Linked DNA regions of Mariniflexile sp. TRM1-10. The protein of the gene in region 2 binds, or shares a complex with, the protein of the main gene of each other region. Links are inferred from orthologs where the notes say so. Each region holds a gene or a part of one and is shown on either strand. Other genes may lie near its edges.

Region 1 (7,691 bases), 1.2 Mb from region 2 along the record:
CGAAAAACAACATTTTATAGATAAAAAAACAACCGCAACCTATGTATCTGGAGACATTAGTTTTGGAAAACATTCGCAAGAGGATGATAGTTTTAATGATACTAAAACTATAGTAGCAATTAATATTCATAGAAATACTACGGGAAGGTTTTTTAATTATTATTATGGATTGGGAGGAACCTATGGTGCTTATAATTTTAAGGAAGGCTATAGCGATCTAATTGTTAAAGGTGAAAAGAGTCTTTTTTATACCATTAATATTAAATCTGGAATAAACTATACTTATACAAGACCTAAAGTAGACTGGCGTTTTATAGGTTTGGAATTTGCTTATCTAAATGAATTTGGACCTTATCAAGATAAATTATCTGAATTAACTACCAATAATGACGGAAATCTGATTATTGTCAATCAGAAATCTATGTTCACTTTCAACTTATATTCAGAATATGTGTTTAAAATTTCTAATGAAGAAGCATTCACTCTAGGTTTTTATCTAGGTGATTTGTTGAATTACAAAAACACGGAATTATATAGCGATAGCACAGGATTTAGTGGTATAACATTAGGATTGAGGCTTAATAAATACTCCGTTAATGCCATTTTTGAAACAGGCGAAGGAGACATTAAATCTTCTAAAATTGGACTTACTTATAAGCTCAAATAAAATTAATTATAATAACTAACTGTATAAATTTAAAAAATCATGAAGACACTAAAAAAGCAAATCAGACTAATGGCTTTGGCTATAGTTTTGGTATTTAGTACAGGCACTTATGCTCAAAGTGAAGTAAAAAAAAGCAATATATACCTTAGAGTATATGATTTGGAAGGCAAGCAAATAAATAAGGGGTCGCTAATTTTTATTAATGATTCACTTCTGGAACTAAAAGGGAGTAGCAAACAAGAGAAAATAAGTTTACGAGAAATTGGTTTTATAAAAACCAAACGGGCAGCAGGTAATAATGTGCTTATTGGTGCTGCAACAGGGGCTGCTCTAGGAGCTGTTTTAATAGCTTCTTCTTCAGACCCAAATGATTGGGTTTTTTCATACACACCAGCTGAAGGCGGTTTAATAGGAGGACTTTCTGGTGCCTTTGTTGGTGGAGGGGTAGGCGGGATAACTTCTTTTTTTAAAAAATCGGAAACTTTTATTATTAATGCTAGTGATGTGAATTGGAGTCTATTTCAGCAAACAATAGGCGAGCAAAGGTTTAAGTAAGAACTCATCTTTATTTTTTATGTTTAACCTAAAATGAGATAAAATCTGTGCAGATGAGACGCTTTTTGAAAGGCATAGTAGAGCTAAGCATAAAAAAAGAAACAAAATATGGACGGATTTTAGCCCTTCCTGCCTGCCGGCAGGCAGGTTTTAGGAAATAGAAAAAGTCAAGATGAGTTCTAAATTAAAAAACCTCACAAAAAAATATCTTGTGAGGTTTTAAATTTATAAGATTATAAAAACTTAGTCGTCTTTTCTGTCTTCTCTAGGTCTTCTATCGTCACGACGATCATCTCTACGATTATCACGTCCGCGATTATCACGACTTCCACCTCTGTTATCACGTCCACCACGGTCGTTGTTATCTCTTGGTGGTCTTGCTACATAACCTTCTGGTTTTTCCAATAATGCTTTACGGGATACTTTTTCTTTACGGGTTTTTGGATCTACACCAAAATACTTCACATTGAAAACATCGCCCATATTAACCACATCGGTTACATTTTCGGTACGTTCCCAAGCTAGTTCGCTTACGTGTAATAACACCTCGTTTCCTGGTGCTTCCGTATATTCTACAACAGCTCCAAAATCCAGCATTTTAATGACTCTTACTTCGTAAGTGCCACCAACTTCCGGTTTAAACATTAACGAGTCTATTTTAGCTAAAACCGCATCAATACCATCTTGATTGGTTCCTAAAATTTCAACAATACCTTCTTCGGTAATCGGATCCTCGTTAATAACGATGGTTGTTTTAGTCGCTTTTTGTAATTCTTGAATCACTTTGCCACCAGGACCAATTAAGGCACCAATAAACGCATTAGGAATCACTCTTGTAATCATTTTAGGAGCATGTGCTTTTACATCTGCATTTGGTTGTGCAATGGTTTCAGTAAGTTTGCCCAAAATATGTAAACGTCCAGCTTGTGCTTGTTTAAGAGCATTTACTAAAATTTCATAAGAAAGACCTTTAACTTTTATGTCCATTTGGCAAGCAGTAATACCATCGGCAGTACCGGTTACTTTAAAGTCCATATCTCCTAAGTGGTCTTCATCACCTAAAATATCAGATAATACGGCGTATTTTCCTGTTTCAGCATCAGAGATTAATCCCATGGCAATACCTGAAACTGGTTTTTTAATTTGAACGCCTGCATCCATTAATGCCATTGTACCAGCACAAACAGTAGCCATAGAAGACGAACCGTTTGATTCTAATACTTCAGACACGATTCTTACGGTATACGGACAATCTGCAGGTACCATACCTTTTAAGGCACGTTGTGCTAAATTTCCATGACCTACTTCACGACGAGACGTTCCTCTTATTGGACGCGCTTCACCAGTTGAAAAAGGAGGGAAGTTATAGTGTAAATAGAAACGCTCTTCTCCTTCAAACGATGGCATATCTATTTGATTGGCTTCTCTTGAAGTTCCTAAAGTAACTGTTGCCAAGGCTTGAGTTTCCCCACGGGTAAAGATTGATGAACCATGTGTAGATGGTAAATAATCGATTTCACACCAAATAGGTCTGATGTCTGTTGTTTTACGTCCATCTAAACGTAAGCCTTCATTCAAGGTTAAATCTCTAACCGCTTTTTTCTCAGCTTTATAGAAGTATTTAGAAACCATGCCTCCATAATCAGCCAATTCTTCTTCGGTAAATGTTGCTTTTACTTCTTCTTTAATAGCTTCAAAAGCAGCACTGCGCTCATGTTTTGCCGATGCAGCTCTTGCTACGGCATATACTTTATCGTAAGTTAAAGCTTCTACCTTTTTAGCTAATGCTTCATCTTCACGTTCTGGTTCGTATTCACGAGTTTCTTTTTTACCAAAGGCTTCCGCTAATTTTACTTGAGCAGTACATTGTACTTTAATGGCTTCGTGTGCAAACTTAATGGCTTCAACCATTTCTTCTTCAGAAATCTCACTCATCTCACCTTCAACCATCATCACAGAATCTGCGGATGCTCCAATAACCATATCGATATCGGAAACTGCTAATTGTGCTCTTGTTGGATTGATGATAAATTGACCATCTACACGGCCTACTCTAACTTCAGAAATTGGTGTTTCAAAAGGAATGTCAGATAATTGAATCGCTGCAGAAGCTGCTAATCCAGCCATAGCGTCTGGCATCACATCCTCATCATGAGACATTAACTGAATCATTAATTGGGTTTCAGCATGGTAATCTTTTGGGAATAACGGACGTAAAACACGGTCTACTAAACGCATTGTTAATACTTCGCCATCACTGGGTCTTGCTTCTCTTTTAAAGAAACCTCCTGGATAACGTCCAGAAGCAGCAAATTTTTCTCTGTAATCTACCGTTAACGGTAAAAAGTCAACATCACTTTGTTGGTAGTTGGAAACAACTGTACACAAAAGCATACATTTTCCAGATTGCACAACAACAGAACCGTGCGCCTGTTTTGCTAATTTTCCGGTTTCGATGGAAATTGTACGTCCATCACCAAGGTCAATGACCTCTCTAAAAACTTTTGGAATCATAAATTTTTTAATTCTAATTAAACAATGGTCGTTGTGTTGTTGTGTGTAGTTGTTGTGTGACCAATGAAAAACTATAATAAGCTTCTTCAATACGGGTTTATACTCTACGCAGAGTTATATTTAAAACAAAAAAGAGGCTGAAAAAGCCTCTTTTTTTTATTTTCTTAATCCTAATTCTTTTACTATCGCGCGATATCTTAAGATATCTTTCTTAGTTAAGTAATCTAGTAAGCTTCTTCTTTTACCTACTAATTTTACTAATGAACGCTCGGTGTTAAAATCTTTACGATTCTTTTTTAAGTGTTCAGTTAAGTGATTGATTCTGTAAGTGAATAACGCAATTTGTCCTTCTGCAGAACCTGTGTCTTTTGCATCTTTACCGTGTTTTGTAAAGATGGCTTCTTTTTCTTTTTGATCTAAATACATGCTAATATTGTTGTAAATAATTTTTATGTACACGAAAGCCTTTCTTTCGAGCGGCAAATATAGTGAATAAATTAATTTTATAATAACAAGTAGCAATTCTTTTTTAAAGTAATATTTTCGAAAAAAATCACTATATTTAGATACTGTTTAAATTTTGTTTTTGGAATGTTTTATAGGGTATTTTTTTGTTAGACGAAGGTATTTTGAGATTCATAGCCATAGCTATGGACCGAAAAATAGCTGAAGTATGGCGGAAAAAGGCACATAAAAGAGCCAAAGGATAAAACTTAAACAGTATCTTAAGAGTCCATTTTTTTATTCCCTCATAACGATGCCTAAAAACCTAAGTCTGGTAAAAGACAAACTATTTGAAAATATTTTCAATTATGCTAGAGGTGGAATAGCCATTTTGAGTCTCGATGGTCGATGGATAAAGGTTAATAAAAGTGTTACTAATTTTTTAGGGTATTTTGAAGAGGAACTTTATAACATGTCGTTTACAGACATTACCCATAAAGATGATTTAGATGCCAATTTAAGTTGCGTGGAATCACTACTTCAAGGTGAGGCTGAAAACTATCAAATGGAAAAGCGCTATTTTCATAAAGACGGAAGCATAGTTTGGGCCATGCTATCTGCCTCAATAGTTAGGAATGTTAAAGGTGAACCGTTATACATTATATCTCAAATTGATGATATTTCCAAAAGGAAAGCGGACAGAAATCAATTAGAAATCATGCTAGATGTAGCAAGGGAACAAAATAGTAGGTTATCTAGCTTTGCAGAGATTATTACCCATAACTTACGAACCCATGTTTCAAACTTAATGACTTTAGTGACGTTTCTTGAAGAAGAATCGCATGAACTAACAGAAGATGAGAATTTTGAACTTTTAAAAGGTTCTGTAATAAATTTAAACCAAACGGTTTTGCATTTAGCAGAAGTGGCCAAAATAAAAGCTATTGATGAAAGTAATATTGAGGTACTTAATTTATATGATTATGTTAATCAATCTATATATAACGTGAGTGCATTGGCAAAAAACATTCATTGTACAATTAAGAATGATGTTAATGAGAATCATAATGTTAAAGCTGTCCCAGCGTATTTGGATAGTATTATTTTAAATTTTTTAACGAATGCTGTTAAATACCGTTCTGATAAAAGAGATACCATTATTAAACTATCCAGTGAGATTCAAGAAGGATATGTTATATTCCATATAGAAGATAATGGTTTGGGAATCGATTTAGATAAATTTGGCAATACGTTATTTCAAATGTACAAAACCTTTCATAAGAATAAAGACGCTTTAGGTGTAGGACTCTTTATTACTAAAAATCATGTTGAATCGTTGGGAGGGTATATAAAAGTAAAAAGTGAAGTTGATGTCGGTACAACATTTTCGATTTTTTTGAAAGCAGGTTAAAGAAAATTATGAACTCTTCTTGATTTTTGTTTTTAACCGAAAATGAGATAAAATTTGTACGGATGATGCACTTTTTGAAAGGCATAGGCGGAGCTAAGCATAAAAAAGAAATAAACTATGGACGAATTTTAGCCATTCCTGCCTGCCGGCAGGCAGGTTTTAGGAAATAGAGAAGTCAAGATGAATTCTATCTATTTTTACATTAATTCTCCATTCAACTTAGTTACTTATACAAACTACCTCGTAAATTTTTTAAATCTACGAGGTAGTTTATTGTAATGTGTTAATATTTATGTTCTTAAAGGCTGATTTAAAATTAAATCCAAATACTGATTTACTTTGGTTTTTAAATCTTTTCTTAGTGTAATAAAATCTAAGAAACCGTGTTCCAATAAAAACTCTGAGGTTTGAAAACCTTCAGGTAAATCCTTGCCAGTCGTATCTTTTACTACACGAGGGCCTGCAAACCCAATTAAAGCACCTGGTTCTGCAATATTAATATCTCCCAACATGGCAAACGATGCTGTAGTACCACCAGTTGTTGGGTCGGTACATAATGATATGTATGGAATGCCAGCATCTGCTAATTGTGCTAACTTTACAGATGTTTTTGCTAATTGCATAAGCGATAAAGCTGCCTCCATCATACGGGCACCACCAGATTTAGAAATGACCATTAGTGGAATGTTGTTTTTTAATGAATAATCTGCAGCACGTGCAATTTTTTCACCAACAACACTTCCCATAGAGCCACCAATAAATGCAAAATCCATACAAGCAACGACCAAGTCTTTTCCTTTAGATTTGCCAACGCCTACTCTAATAGCGTCTTTTAATTTGGTTTTTTCTTGGGCAGCTTTTAAACGGTCTGGATATTTTTTAGTGTCAACAAATTTTAATGGGTCTTTAGATTCTAAATTAGCGTCCAGCTCTTTAAATTTATTATCATCAAAAAGAATTTCGAAGTATTCTTTACTTCCTATTCGAACGTGGTATCCATCTTCCGGACTTACATAAAAGTTTTTTTCAAGTTCATCTGTATCGACAATTTTTCCAGTTGGAGATTTGTACCAAAGACCCCTAGGGGTGTCTTTTTTTTCCTCTGTTGTTGTTGTTATTCCTTTTGTTTTTCTTTTAAACCAAGACATAGTGATTTATGATTTACGATTTTAGATTTACGATTTACAATTTTAGATTTAAAAAATTTTGTACATCGGTATTTTCGTTAAGGATAGTTGCTAGATTCTTTTTTAACAAACACGTTATGTGTAAAATCAAAAATGATAAAGCAAAAAGCCTGACTACAAAATTAAGGCTTTATTTTAATTTAGTAGTAAAGCCATTCTGTTTTTATTAATTGAATTTTTTTAATTTTTTTATTGCTTAGAAATGAAAAAATCCTGCGTGAAGCAGGATTTTATATACATAACAACTCTATTTTATAGTGTATTTACATTATTAAGGTCTTCGAAAGCCTTTTTTAAACGCTCAATAAAAGTGACTTCGCCCGAACGTAACCAAACACGTGGGTCGTAGTATTTTTTGTTAGGAACATCAGAGCCTTCAGGGTTTCCAATTTGTCCTTGTAAATAATCTTTTTTACTGTTCATATAGTCACGAATACCACTCATAAAGGCATATTGTAAATCGGTATCTATATTCATTTTAATAACACCGTAGCTAATACCTTCACGAATTTCTTCAACTGTAGAACCTGAACCACCATGGAATACAAAATCAATATGGTTATGACCTACACCGTATTTTTTAGAAATATAATCTTGAGAGTTTTTCAAGATTTTTGGTGTTAATTTTACGTTTCCTGGTTTGTATACGCCGTGTACGTTACCGAAAGCTGCAGCAATAGTAAACTGGTCGCTTACTTTACTTAATTCTTCGTATGCATAGGCAACTTCTTCTGGTTGTGTATATAATTTAGAATCATCTACATCACTATTATCTACACCGTCTTCTTCACCACCTGTAATCCCCAATTCAATTTCTAATGTCATCCCCATTTTGCTCATACGTTCTAAATAGGTTTTGCATATTTCTATGTTTTCTTCGATGGGTTCTTCCGAAAGGTCAATCATGTGAGAA
Region 2 (11,229 bases):
CAAAAGGAAGTGGTTTTTTCTTTGCGAATTATATGGTTGATGCCATATCTAAAATTAAACAATACGATTACAACGGTAAATTAATAAGAGAAATAGAATTACCAGGATTAGGAACTGCTTCTGGTTTCTCTGGAAAAAAAGAAGATACGACGTTATATTATTCATTCACTAATTACAATACACCTTCAAGTATTTATTCGTTAAACCCTAAAACAGGTGACACCAATTTATATTGGTCACCAGACATCGACTTTAACAGTAATGACTACGAAAGTAAACAAGTTTTTTTTAATTCAAAGGATGGCACTAAAATCCCTATGATAATCACCCATAAAAAAGGCTTGAAACGGGATGGCAAAAACCCAACCATGCTTTATGGCTATGGCGGTTTCAACATTAGTTTAACACCTGCTTTTAGTATTACCAACGCCGTTTGGATGGAACAAGGCGGTATTTTAGCTGTACCAAATTTGCGTGGTGGTGGCGAATATGGCAGAAAATGGCATGATGCAGGGACACAGTTAAAAAAACAAAATGTATTTGACGACTTTATCGCTGCCGCGGAATACTTAATAAATAACAAATACACGTCTTCAAATTATTTGGCGTTAAGGGGAGGTTCAAATGGCGGTTTATTGGTAGGTGCTGTTATGACTCAGCGACCTAATTTAGCAAAAGTGGCATTGCCAGCGGTCGGGGTTTTAGATATGTTACGTTATCATACCTTTACTTCAGGTGCAGGTTGGGCTTTCGATTATGGTACAGCCGAACAAAGCAAAGAGATGTTCAACTATTTAAAAGGCTATTCCCCTGTTCATAATGTGAAAGCTGGTGTAGAATATCCCGCGACTTTAATCACAACGGGCGATCATGACGACCGAGTGGTACCGGCACATAGCTTTAAATTTGCTGCTGAATTGCAAAGTAAGCAAACAGGGGCAAACCCAACTTTAATTAGAATAGAAACAGATGCAGGCCATGGTGCCGGAACACCTGTAAGTAAAACTATTGAGCAATATGCTGATGTTTTTGGGTTTACACTTTTTAATATGGGGTTTGATCAATTACCAATGAAAATCAATAAAAACTAAAGTATTCTTTATGTGTCGGTTCGAGCGCAGTCGAGAACTATTTTAAGACATCTCGACTGCGCTCGATGTGACATTAATTTATTTATGCTACAAGTAAACAACCTGACATTCCAATACAAAAAACAACCTATTTTAAAAGATATTAATTTCTCTGTTAAAACAGGTGAACATTTTGCCATTATAGGTGAAAGTGGTTCAGGAAAAAGTACGCTTCTAAAATTACTTTACGGGACTTACGATTTAAATGAAGGTCAGATTTTTTGGAAAGACAAGGAAATATTAGGTCCAAAACACAACCTCATCGTTGGTCCTGAATTCATGAAATACGTGGCTCAGGAATTCGATTTGATGCCTTTTATTACAGTCGCCGAAAATATTGGTGCGTTTCTTTCTAATTTTTATCCTGATGAAAAACAAGCGCGCATAAAAGAGTTGCTGGAAGTGGTAGAGCTACAGTCCTATGCCAATACAAAAGCGAAAGAATTAAGCGGCGGACAAAAGCAACGGGTTGCTATAGCAAAAGCCATTGCGAAACAACCCGAGGTATTGCTACTCGATGAACCTTTTAGCCATATTGATAATTTCAAAAAACAATCGCTACGCCGAAGTCTTTTTAAATATCTGAAAGAAAAACATATCACTTGTATTGTCGCTACACACGATAAAGATGACGTGCTTTCATTTTCTGATCAGATGATCGTATTGCACGATGCCAAAATTATGGCAAAAGGCACTCCTGAACAACTATACAAGAACCCACAAAACAAATTGATTGCTTCATTTTTTGATGAGTTTAATGATATAGAAAATTATGGCATTGTCTATGCAAATCAATTGAAATTAGTCGAAAATTCAAACTTAAAAGCAACGGTTAAACACGCTTATTTTAAAGGAAGTTATTACTTAATTGAAGCCGATTTGAATGGTAAAATGGTGTTTTTTGAAAGTGATATTGATTTAGATAAAAAATTAAATATTTGTCTTTCTGTATTAAAATAATCTAAAAAGTCAAGATGAGTTCTAAAATATCTTTTCAATTTTAAACTGTTGCTCCCTAAAAACAACCGCATTCCCCACTGTTTTTCCCATAAGCAATTGCCCAATAGGCGTATGGGGCGAAATAGCATAAAATACGTCGTTATCTACTTTTAGTTCACCGGCACTTATAGCAATAAAATAGTTGCTTTTATTGGTGTAAACAACAGATCCCAAACCAATAAATTCTGAAGTATTTGAAATTTGTATCTTCGATAGGCTTTCTTTGGTTTTTTGAATTTCCGCCAATTGACTTCCTGCTTTTTCACGTTCCAATTGCAGCATCGCCCTACCTGTTTCGTGTTTATCACCAGCACTACTTTTGGTTTCAGAGGTTAAAGATTCCTGTATTTCGTTAATAGTATTTTGAATCGTATTAAATCTGTTTTCAACAAAATCAAAGCATTGTACATACAGCTCTTTTTTAATTTCTAAACTCGAAGCCATAGCTTAATCGTAATTTAAAGGACCAAAAAAGCGCATTTGACGTGTTATCCAATTCTTTCTACCTTGAATATAATTGGTTGCAGGATTAGCTCTGTATCGTAACGGACTAGGCAGAATGGCGGCAATGGCAGCAGCTTCTTGTTGACGTAAATTGGCAGCCGATCTTTTAAACCAATGTTGCGCTGCGGCTTCGGCACCATAAATACCGTTACCCATTTCAATGCTGTTTAAATAGACTTCCATAATACGCTCTTTAGACCAAATTAATTCTATTAAAAACGTAAAATAAGCCTCTAAGCCTTTACGTAACCAACTACGCTGTGGCCACAAAAAAACGTTTTTTGCTGTTTGTTGGCTAATGGTACTTGCGCCTCTGGTACGCTTGCCTTTTTTGTTGTATATGAGCGCTTTTTCAATGGCTTTCATATCAAACCCATGATGGTTTAAAAAGTTTTGATCTTCGCTACAAATCACTGCTAATTGCAAGTTTTTGGAGATGTGGTCTATAGATTCCCAATCGTGTTTCCAAACGATATCTTTTCCATCTATTTTTTGTTCAACGGTTCGTATAACCATGAGTGGGGTAACAGGAATGGGCATCCACTTAAATACAATAACCAATCCTATAGAAATTGCAAAAAACCAAAGGAGCCCTTTAAATAAAAACCTAAATAATTTTCTAATCATGATATGCTATTAATTGTGCTAATTCCTTTCCTACCAAACTCCCAATGGCAATTCCCATACCGCCGAGTTTTACACCGCAATATACATGATTACCCAATGATTTTACAATAGTATTTTTTAGTTTTCCAACGCCCATAATACCACTCCACCTTTGTTCAATTTCAAACGGAATTTCAGGTAAAATAACCGTTTTTAGTATACTTTCCAATTTGTTTTGAATAATATAGGTTTGAGCAAAATCGGTTGTTTCTTCACCTTTAAAATCTAGGTTTCTGCCACCACCTAACAAAATTCGATTATCAATGTTTCTAAAATAATAAAAACCTTTGTCTAAATGAAACGTGCCTTTTATATGGAGATTATCTATAGGTTTTGTAATGAGCACTTGTGCCCGTGCTGGCTTTACATCTTCTTTTATAAGTTGCGTTGCAAAACCATTAGTAGCAATACATAGTTTTGATGTTGAAAACTCGACCGAATTGGTTTTTATTTTTACTGAATCGACAGCTTCTGAAAAGCCTTCAACCGTTATGTTATTTAATATTTTGATACCTTTTGATTGTGCTTTTTGAAGGAGAGCTTCCATCATCTTTCCTGTATCTATCTGTCCTTCAAACGGATTAAAAATATAATGCTCTTTTACCTTTTTAAAATGAAAACTGTTTGGTTTCATGCTGAAAACATCCTTTTTAAATATAGGTTGAAGCAATCTATTGATGTCTACTTGTTTTGAAAGACATGCTTCAAACAAATCATCATCATTTAAAAACAACTCATATCCACCATAGTTTTGATAATTTATAGCGCGCTCACCCAAAGTTTCTTTTAACAGCTGTAAACCATTCACACGCTTTTTTACCAGATTAAAAACCTCTTCTTCTGAATGCGATTTTAGGTCATCAAGTATTTCACTAAGGCTACCAAAACAGGCAAATCCTGCATTTTTTGTGCTGGCACCTTGTGGCAACATACCTTTTTCCAATATTAATATGTTGGCTTTAGGGAATTGGTCTTTTAACCGTAAGGCACAACTTAATCCCACAATACCGCTCCCAACAATAGTGAAATCTATGTTGGTAAACCATGATTTTATTTCCCAGTAAGAGAGAGTCATTTTTGGTTGATGGTTGATGGTTGATGGTTGTTGGTTGATGGTTGTTGGTTGATGGTTTTTTTGAACCAACTTTGAAATTATAATCTCTTTAGCTTTGCAACTCTGCAACTTTGTAACTTTGTAACTTTAAAAAAAGCAAAAGGAACACCATAAAAAAACTCCGAAATTGCTTGCGGAGTCTTTACTATTTATTCTTCAACTTGTTTTTCTATAACAAAATCTTCCATAAATTTAGTGGTATAATTTCCAGCTAAATAATCTGGATGCTCCATTAATTGTCTGTGGAATGGAATGGTGGTTTTTACACCTTCTATTACGAATTCGTCTAAAGCACGCTTCATTTTATTGATGGCTTCTTCTCTGGTTTGCGCCGTTGTGATTAACTTGGCAATCATAGAATCGTAATTTGGCGGAATGGTATAACCTGCATACACGTGGGTGTCTAAACGCACACCATGACCTCCTGGGGCATGTAACGTTGTGATGGTTCCTGGTGATGGACGGAAACCATTAAACGGGTCTTCAGCATTAATACGACACTCGATGGAATGTAATTTTGGTAAATAATTTTTACCAGAAATTGGCACTCCTGCAGCCACAAGAATTTGTTCACGAATTAAATCGAAATCGATAACTTGTTCTGTAATGGGGTGTTCTACCTGAATACGCGTATTCATCTCCATAAAGTAGAAATTACGGTGCTTATCTACTAAAAACTCGATGGTTCCTGCACCTTCGTATTTAATATATTCTGCTGCTTTAACTGCGGCTTTTCCCATTTTTTCACGAAGTTCATCGGTCATAAATGGTGAAGGTGTTTCTTCGGTTAGTTTTTGATGGCGACGTTGGATAGAACAATCTCTTTCCGATAAATGACATGCTCTTCCAGTAGAGTCTCCCACAATTTGGATTTCAATATGTCTTGGCTCTTCAATAAGTTTTTCCATGTACATATCGTCATTCCCAAAAGCCGCTTTACTTTCTTGACGTGCAGAATCCCAAGCATCTTTTAAGTTTTCCGGTTTCCAAACGGCACGCATACCTTTTCCACCACCACCGGCAGATGCCTTAAGCATAACTGGATAGCCGGTTTTTTTGGCTACTTTTTCACATTCTTCAAATGACTTTATAACCCCTTCGCTTCCTGGAACACAAGGTACGCCTGCAGCAATCATGGTAGATTTTGCATTGGCTTTGTCTCCCATTCTGTCAATCATTTCTGGAGAAGCACCAATAAATTTTATACCGTGTTCTTCACATATCTTTGAAAATTTAGCATTTTCAGATAAAAACCCATAACCAGGGTGAATAGCGTCTGCATTAGTAATCTCAGCCGCCGCAATAATATTGGATATTTTTAAATAAGACAAACTACTAGATGGAGGTCCTATACAAACGGCTTCGTCTGCAAATTTAACGTGCAAACTTTCTGCATCGGCTGTAGAGTAAACAGCAACTGTTTTTATGCCCATTTCTTTACAGGTTCTAATAACACGCAATGCTATTTCCCCTCTATTGGCAATCAATACTTTTTTAAACATAATTTTATAAAAATTATGAATTCAGAATTCTGAATTCTGAATTAATTAAGATGGATCTACTAAAAATAATGGTTGATCGAATTCAACAGGTGAAGAATCGTCAACTAATATTTTAACTATTTTACCTGAAACTTCAGATTCGATTTCATTGAAAAGTTTCATAGCTTCTATAATACAAAGCACATCGCCTTCAGCAATGGTTTGTCCAACCTCTACAAATAATGGCTTATCTGGAGATGGTTTTCTATAAAAAGTTCCAATAATTGGCGATTTTATAGTGATGTATTTTGAATCTTCTGTTGCTGGAGCAACGGACGCAGAAGGTTCCGCGGTTGGTTTTGCTTCAGAAACTGGCACTGCCATTTGTGGCATTTGAGCCGCTACAGGCGCATAATGCACTGCTGTTGTTTCTGAATCTGATCCTGTTTTTATGGTGATTTTAATATCATCCATTTCTAGTTTAACCTCGCTTGCCCCTGATTTGGCAACAAACTTGATTAAGTTTTGAATTTCTTTAATATCCATAATCTTACTAATTAGTTAATGGTTAGTTTACTGAATTATATGCCCATTTTAAATAAATGGCACCCCAATTAAATCCGCCTCCAAAAGCGGCAAAAATTATATTATCTCCTTTTTTAAGTTGTGATTCATAGTCACTTAATAGTAATGGTAACGTAGCAGAAGTCGTATTACCATACTTGTGAATATTAATCATTACTTTCTCTTCTTCCAATTCGATGCGTTGTGCAGTAGCGTCAATAATACGCTTATTTGCTTGATGCGCAGCCAACCAATCAACATCCTCTTTTGTTAAATTATTACGCTCTAATATTTTTACAGTGGCATCTGCCATGTTGAATACCGCATTTTTAAATACTGTTTTCCCTTCTTGAAAAGCATACTGCCCCCCTTTTTCTATGGCTTCTGGGGTTATTGGAAATGAAGAACCTCCGTAGGTAGCCTGTAAAAACTCCCGACCTGTTCCGTCACTTCTTAGATATTCATCCTGAAGTCCCAAACCTTCTTCATTAGGTTCGAATAAAACGGCTCCTGCTCCGTCACCAAAAATAATACAAGTGGCTCGGTCTTTATAATTGATAATTGAAGACATTTTATCGGCTCCAATTAACAATACATTTTTATAACGGCCAGATTCAATATAACTGGCTGCTACGGACATACCGTACAAAAAACTAGAACATGCAGCATCCATATCGAATGAAAATGCATTTACTGCACCTATTTCGGTAGCCGTAAAAGAAGCCGTTGAGGCCGCTTTCATATCTGGAGTTGCGGTTGCAACAATAACAAGTTCAATAGTTTTAGGGTCTATGCCTTTTTTATTAATAAGGTCTTGTCCTGCTTTAATAGCTAAGTAAGAAGTTCCTTTTCCTTCGTCTTTAAGAATTCGACGCTCTTTTATTCCTGTTCTAGAAGTTATCCATTCATCATTAGTATCAACCAATGTTTCAAGAATTTGATTGGTTAATACGTATTCTGGCACATAAGCACCAACAGCGGTTATTGCTGCTGAGATTTTTCCCATAACTTTATAGTTAAATTGATCAAAAAATCATTAAAATTGAACAAAAACGCTCAAAATGTCGCGAAAACTACTAAAATTTGACGAAACATTGTGCAAATTACGTGTTTTTGTCCTTTAGAAAAAGCATATCATAAAAAAAACGCTCACATGTGAGCGTTTTATTATATGCGTGCATACAATTTATGCTACGTTTTCTACAGCTTCAGAGTTATCAATTAACACTTGACCTCTGTAATATAATTTTCCTTCGTGCCAGTGAGCTCTGTGGTATAAATGTGCTTCACCAGTTGTTGGACAAGTAGCAATCTGTGGCGCAGTTGCTTTGTAATGTGTTCTTCTTTTATCTCTTCTTGTTTTCGAGATTTTTCTCTTAGGATGTGCCATTTTTTATGTTTATTTATCCGTTAATAGTTTCTTTAATGTATTCCAACGAGGATCGGTTTCCTCTTCAGTTTCTTTTTCTTCCTTAAGCTTTGGGCTTAATTCTTCTAACTTTTTAAGTATATCGGAATCTAAAGTTCCGTCTTTAACTCCAGGATGTACGCGTTTAATTGGTACAGCAAGTACAATTAATTCGTAAATATATTGTTGTATGTTAATTTCGTATGTTCCGTGAGGTACAATAAGAATATCAATAAACTCATCATTGTATTCATCTCCAAACTTTACCACTAAATCGAACTCATTTTTTATGGTCTGATCGAAAGGTTCGTTTGTTAAATCGCAATTAACATTTACAAATCCTGAAATTTTAAAGTTTAATTCTAATAACGTAGTTTTCTTGTCCAATACAAGATCTACGTTAACATTTACATCATTAAACTCTTCATACTCAAAATATTCAAAGAACGTTTTCTCAATTTTATACTCAAAATGATGCTTTCCAAACTTTAATCCTACAAATGGGATTGTAAACTCTTTTAATGGCTTCATTCTCACATCTATTTTGAGCCTGCAAATATATAAATTTTTATTTAAGCTACATTACTTATAAACATTTTTTTGTTTACATCTTTTGATTTGATTTTTTCAAGGGGTTTGACGTAAGTTCTTCATAATCAAATCTATTTTTAAATATTTGAATAGCAGCAAAAACAGCTTCCTTAAAAGAGTTCTCGTCTGCTACCCCTTTTCCTGCAATTTCGTAGGCTGTTCCGTGGTCTGGAGAGGTTCTAATTTTATTCAACCCCGCAGTAAAATTAACGCCTTGACCAAAAGACAGTGTCTTAAATGGGATCAAGCCTTGATCGTGATAGGTGGCTACAATGGCATCAAAATTTTTATAATTATTGGAGCCAAAAAAGCTATCGGCAGCATACGGTCCAAACACTAATTTACCTTCTTCTTTGATTTTTTGAAGTGTTGGTCTTAAAATCGTATCGTCTTCATTACCAATAACACCATTATCGCCTGTGTGCGGATTAATACCTAAAACGGCTATTTTGGGTCTAACTATATTAAAGTCTTTTAAAAGTGAATTATAAACAGCATTTATTTTTTTAATGATTAAAGCTTCGGAGAGGTGCTCTACAATATTTTTTACGGGCACATGGTCTGTTAGCAATCCAACCCTTAATGTGTCGGTTACCATAAACATAAGGCTTTCGCCTTCTAATTGTTGGGCCAAATAATCGGTATGCCCCGGAAATTTAAATGCTTCGGACTGTATATTGTGTTTATTTATAGGCGCAGTAACCAAAACATCTATTTGACCGTCTTTAAGTGCTTTTGTTGCCATTTGTAAAGACTTAATGGCATACGCTCCTATTTTAACATCTTCTTTGCCAAACTCAATATTTACAGGTTCATTCCAGCAATTAAATACATTAACCTTTCCAAAAAGGAGTTGATTTAAATTGTTAATGCTGTTAAAATTGATTTCTGAATTAAAATGTGTTTTAAAAAAATTCATGGCTTTTGCCGAAGCAAAAATAACTGGTGTACAGAATTCTAACATTCTAGAGTCTTCAAATGTTTTTAAAACAATTTCTCCACCAATGCCATTTAAATCACCTATTGATATGCCAACTACTATATTTTCTGATTTCTTCATTAAGAATGACAACTTTTGTTTGTAATTTTGATATTTATTCCAAATAAATACCAAAATAGTCTATTAAATTTGTTTCTTTTTAATCAGTATGTCCATATAAAATATAACCATAACTGAGACTATGTTTAAATTTTCTATTTTATCTGAACAAAAAATAACTCAAATTAATAACCCCTTGAAATTCATTTGGAATTACAAATTTAGTTAAATAAACAAACAATACTATGTTTACTGGAATAATTGAAGATATTGGAACCGTTTCTAATTTAAAAACAGAATTAGACAACCTTCATATCACTGTAAAAAGTACCATGACCCCCGAATTAAAAATTGACCAAAGTGTCGCACATAACGGGATTTGTTTAACGGTTGTTGCCATTAACAGCAATGAATATACTGTTACCGCCATAAAGGAAACCCTAAATAAAACCAATTTAAGCACTCTTAAAATTGGTGACCAAATAAATTTAGAACGCGCCATGAAACTAGGTGACCGACTTGATGGCCATATGGTGCAGGGACATGTGGACCAAACAGCAGTTTGTACCCATGTTGAAGAAACTAATGGAAGTTGGATGTTTTCTTTTGATTATGATGCTTCTCTTAATAATATTACCATTGAAAAAGGCTCGATAACCATAAACGGAACAAGTTTAACGGTTATAAATTCAAAAAAAGACAGCTTTAGTGTTGCCATTATACCTTATACCTATAACCACACAAACTTTAACACCTTTAAAAAAGGCACCGTAGTAAATTTAGAGTTTGATGTTTTAGGAAAATATGTATCTAGACTTTTAGAGCTTAGAACGCTTAACTAACCGTTGTTTTTTTTAAATAAGAGTTTTTTAGCCCCATAAAGCAAACCAACACAAACACCTAATAGCACACCGCCATCTATGGGCAACCCAGGCGGCGGCGGCCCAGGCGGCGGCGGATCACCTCCAGTTTGGGCAGCACATACAACACTTATTAATACAAATAAGATTGAGACAACTATTCTTTTGTTTTGTATTATCATGGTATACAAAGGTATAAAAAACCGAATAAGCAAAATAATTACATTGCGAAAAAATGTTCGTTAATCGTCCAAAATATTCGACAAAATGCAATTATTCTACTATTATAAACGATACTATTGTAAAAAAAGTATCTATCTGATATGAAAAAAATAATCCCTCATTTTTTATTATCGTAGCAAATATATATAAATATAGTACAGAAAAGAAATTAAAAAAAGATTGATTTATATTGATTATTAAACAAATAGCACTTTAAAAAGATAAGACCTCAATTAAGTTTTACTGTTTTAAATATACGCCCTTGATATAGATTGACCGCAAAAAGTCAATTTACACAAAACACCCATGAGAATAGCGTTCACATACCCGAAGATGATTATAAAGGGTGTTCTATCTGACAGCTCCCCGAAGTGTTCCTTCAAAAAATAGACATTCTTTAAAGTTGGGTTGTTGTGCGAAGTTGGGTTGCTGTGCGAAGTCTCCCGACTTCGCCTCTGCTAGCGCTCGTTTGTAACGAGTGCCCTTTAACAACTAACCAAAAAATCCAGCATCGTCTATTTCTAAAATCGTACTGTCATCTTGATAGTTTCTGGCACTAGAGTATTTCCATTCTACAGGGTTTGTTACAAAACCATTTTCAACTGGATTGTTATGTATGTAATCTATTTTTTGTTTTACAACCGATTCACT

What was found.
Region 1: the proteins of accB (region 2) and accD are in contact, whole or in part, in a solved structure (PDB 8UXZ), measured with the Escherichia coli proteins. The link is inferred for Mariniflexile sp. TRM1-10 from one-to-one orthologs.

Annotation. Positions count from the first base shown.
Region 1 is NZ_CP022985.1:588,581-596,271, reverse strand. What follows is about bases 4,811-7,691. They hold accD (acetyl-CoA carboxylase, carboxyltransferase subunit beta), read right to left. Parts: upstream 6,740-7,691; coding sequence 5,882-6,739; downstream 4,811-5,881. Other genes in these bases: fbaA (class II fructose-bisphosphate aldolase), read right to left, coding at 7,031-7,691; CJ739_RS02810 (sensor histidine kinase), read left to right, coding at 4,811-5,591. Outside these bases: CJ739_RS02830 (hypothetical protein), read left to right, coding at 1-667; CJ739_RS02825 (hypothetical protein), read left to right, coding at 707-1,222; CJ739_RS02820 (polyribonucleotide nucleotidyltransferase), read right to left, coding at 1,466-3,736; rpsO (30S ribosomal protein S15), read right to left, coding at 3,893-4,162; more of CJ739_RS02810, read left to right, coding at 4,494-4,810.
Region 2 is NZ_CP022985.1:1,833,940-1,845,168, reverse strand. What follows is about bases 4,701-7,388. They hold accB (acetyl-CoA carboxylase biotin carboxyl carrier protein), read right to left. Parts: upstream 6,441-7,388; coding sequence 5,961-6,440; downstream 4,701-5,960. Other genes in these bases: CJ739_RS07905 (beta-ketoacyl-ACP synthase III), read right to left, coding at 6,463-7,388; accC (acetyl-CoA carboxylase biotin carboxylase subunit), read right to left, coding at 4,701-5,915. In the rest of the region: CJ739_RS07940 (prolyl oligopeptidase family serine peptidase), read left to right, coding at 1-1,091; CJ739_RS07935 (ABC transporter ATP-binding protein), read left to right, coding at 1,176-2,090; CJ739_RS07930 (3-oxoacyl-ACP synthase), read right to left, coding at 2,112-2,573; mtgA (monofunctional biosynthetic peptidoglycan transglycosylase), read right to left, coding at 2,577-3,260; CJ739_RS07920 (NAD(P)/FAD-dependent oxidoreductase), read right to left, coding at 3,253-4,374; more of accC, read right to left, coding at 4,563-4,700; more of CJ739_RS07905, read right to left, coding at 7,389-7,464; rpmF (50S ribosomal protein L32), read right to left, coding at 7,645-7,848; CJ739_RS07895 (YceD family protein), read right to left, coding at 7,858-8,397; 4-hydroxythreonine-4-phosphate dehydrogenase PdxA, read right to left, coding at 8,471-9,517; CJ739_RS07885 (riboflavin synthase), read left to right, coding at 9,742-10,338; CJ739_RS07880 (Fjoh_0651 family PID-CTERM protein), read right to left, coding at 10,335-10,538; CJ739_RS07875 (transposase), read right to left, coding at 11,071-11,229. UniProt on the Escherichia coli protein: This protein is a component of the acetyl coenzyme A carboxylase complex; first, biotin carboxylase catalyzes the carboxylation of the carrier protein and then the transcarboxylase transfers the carboxyl group to form malonyl-CoA.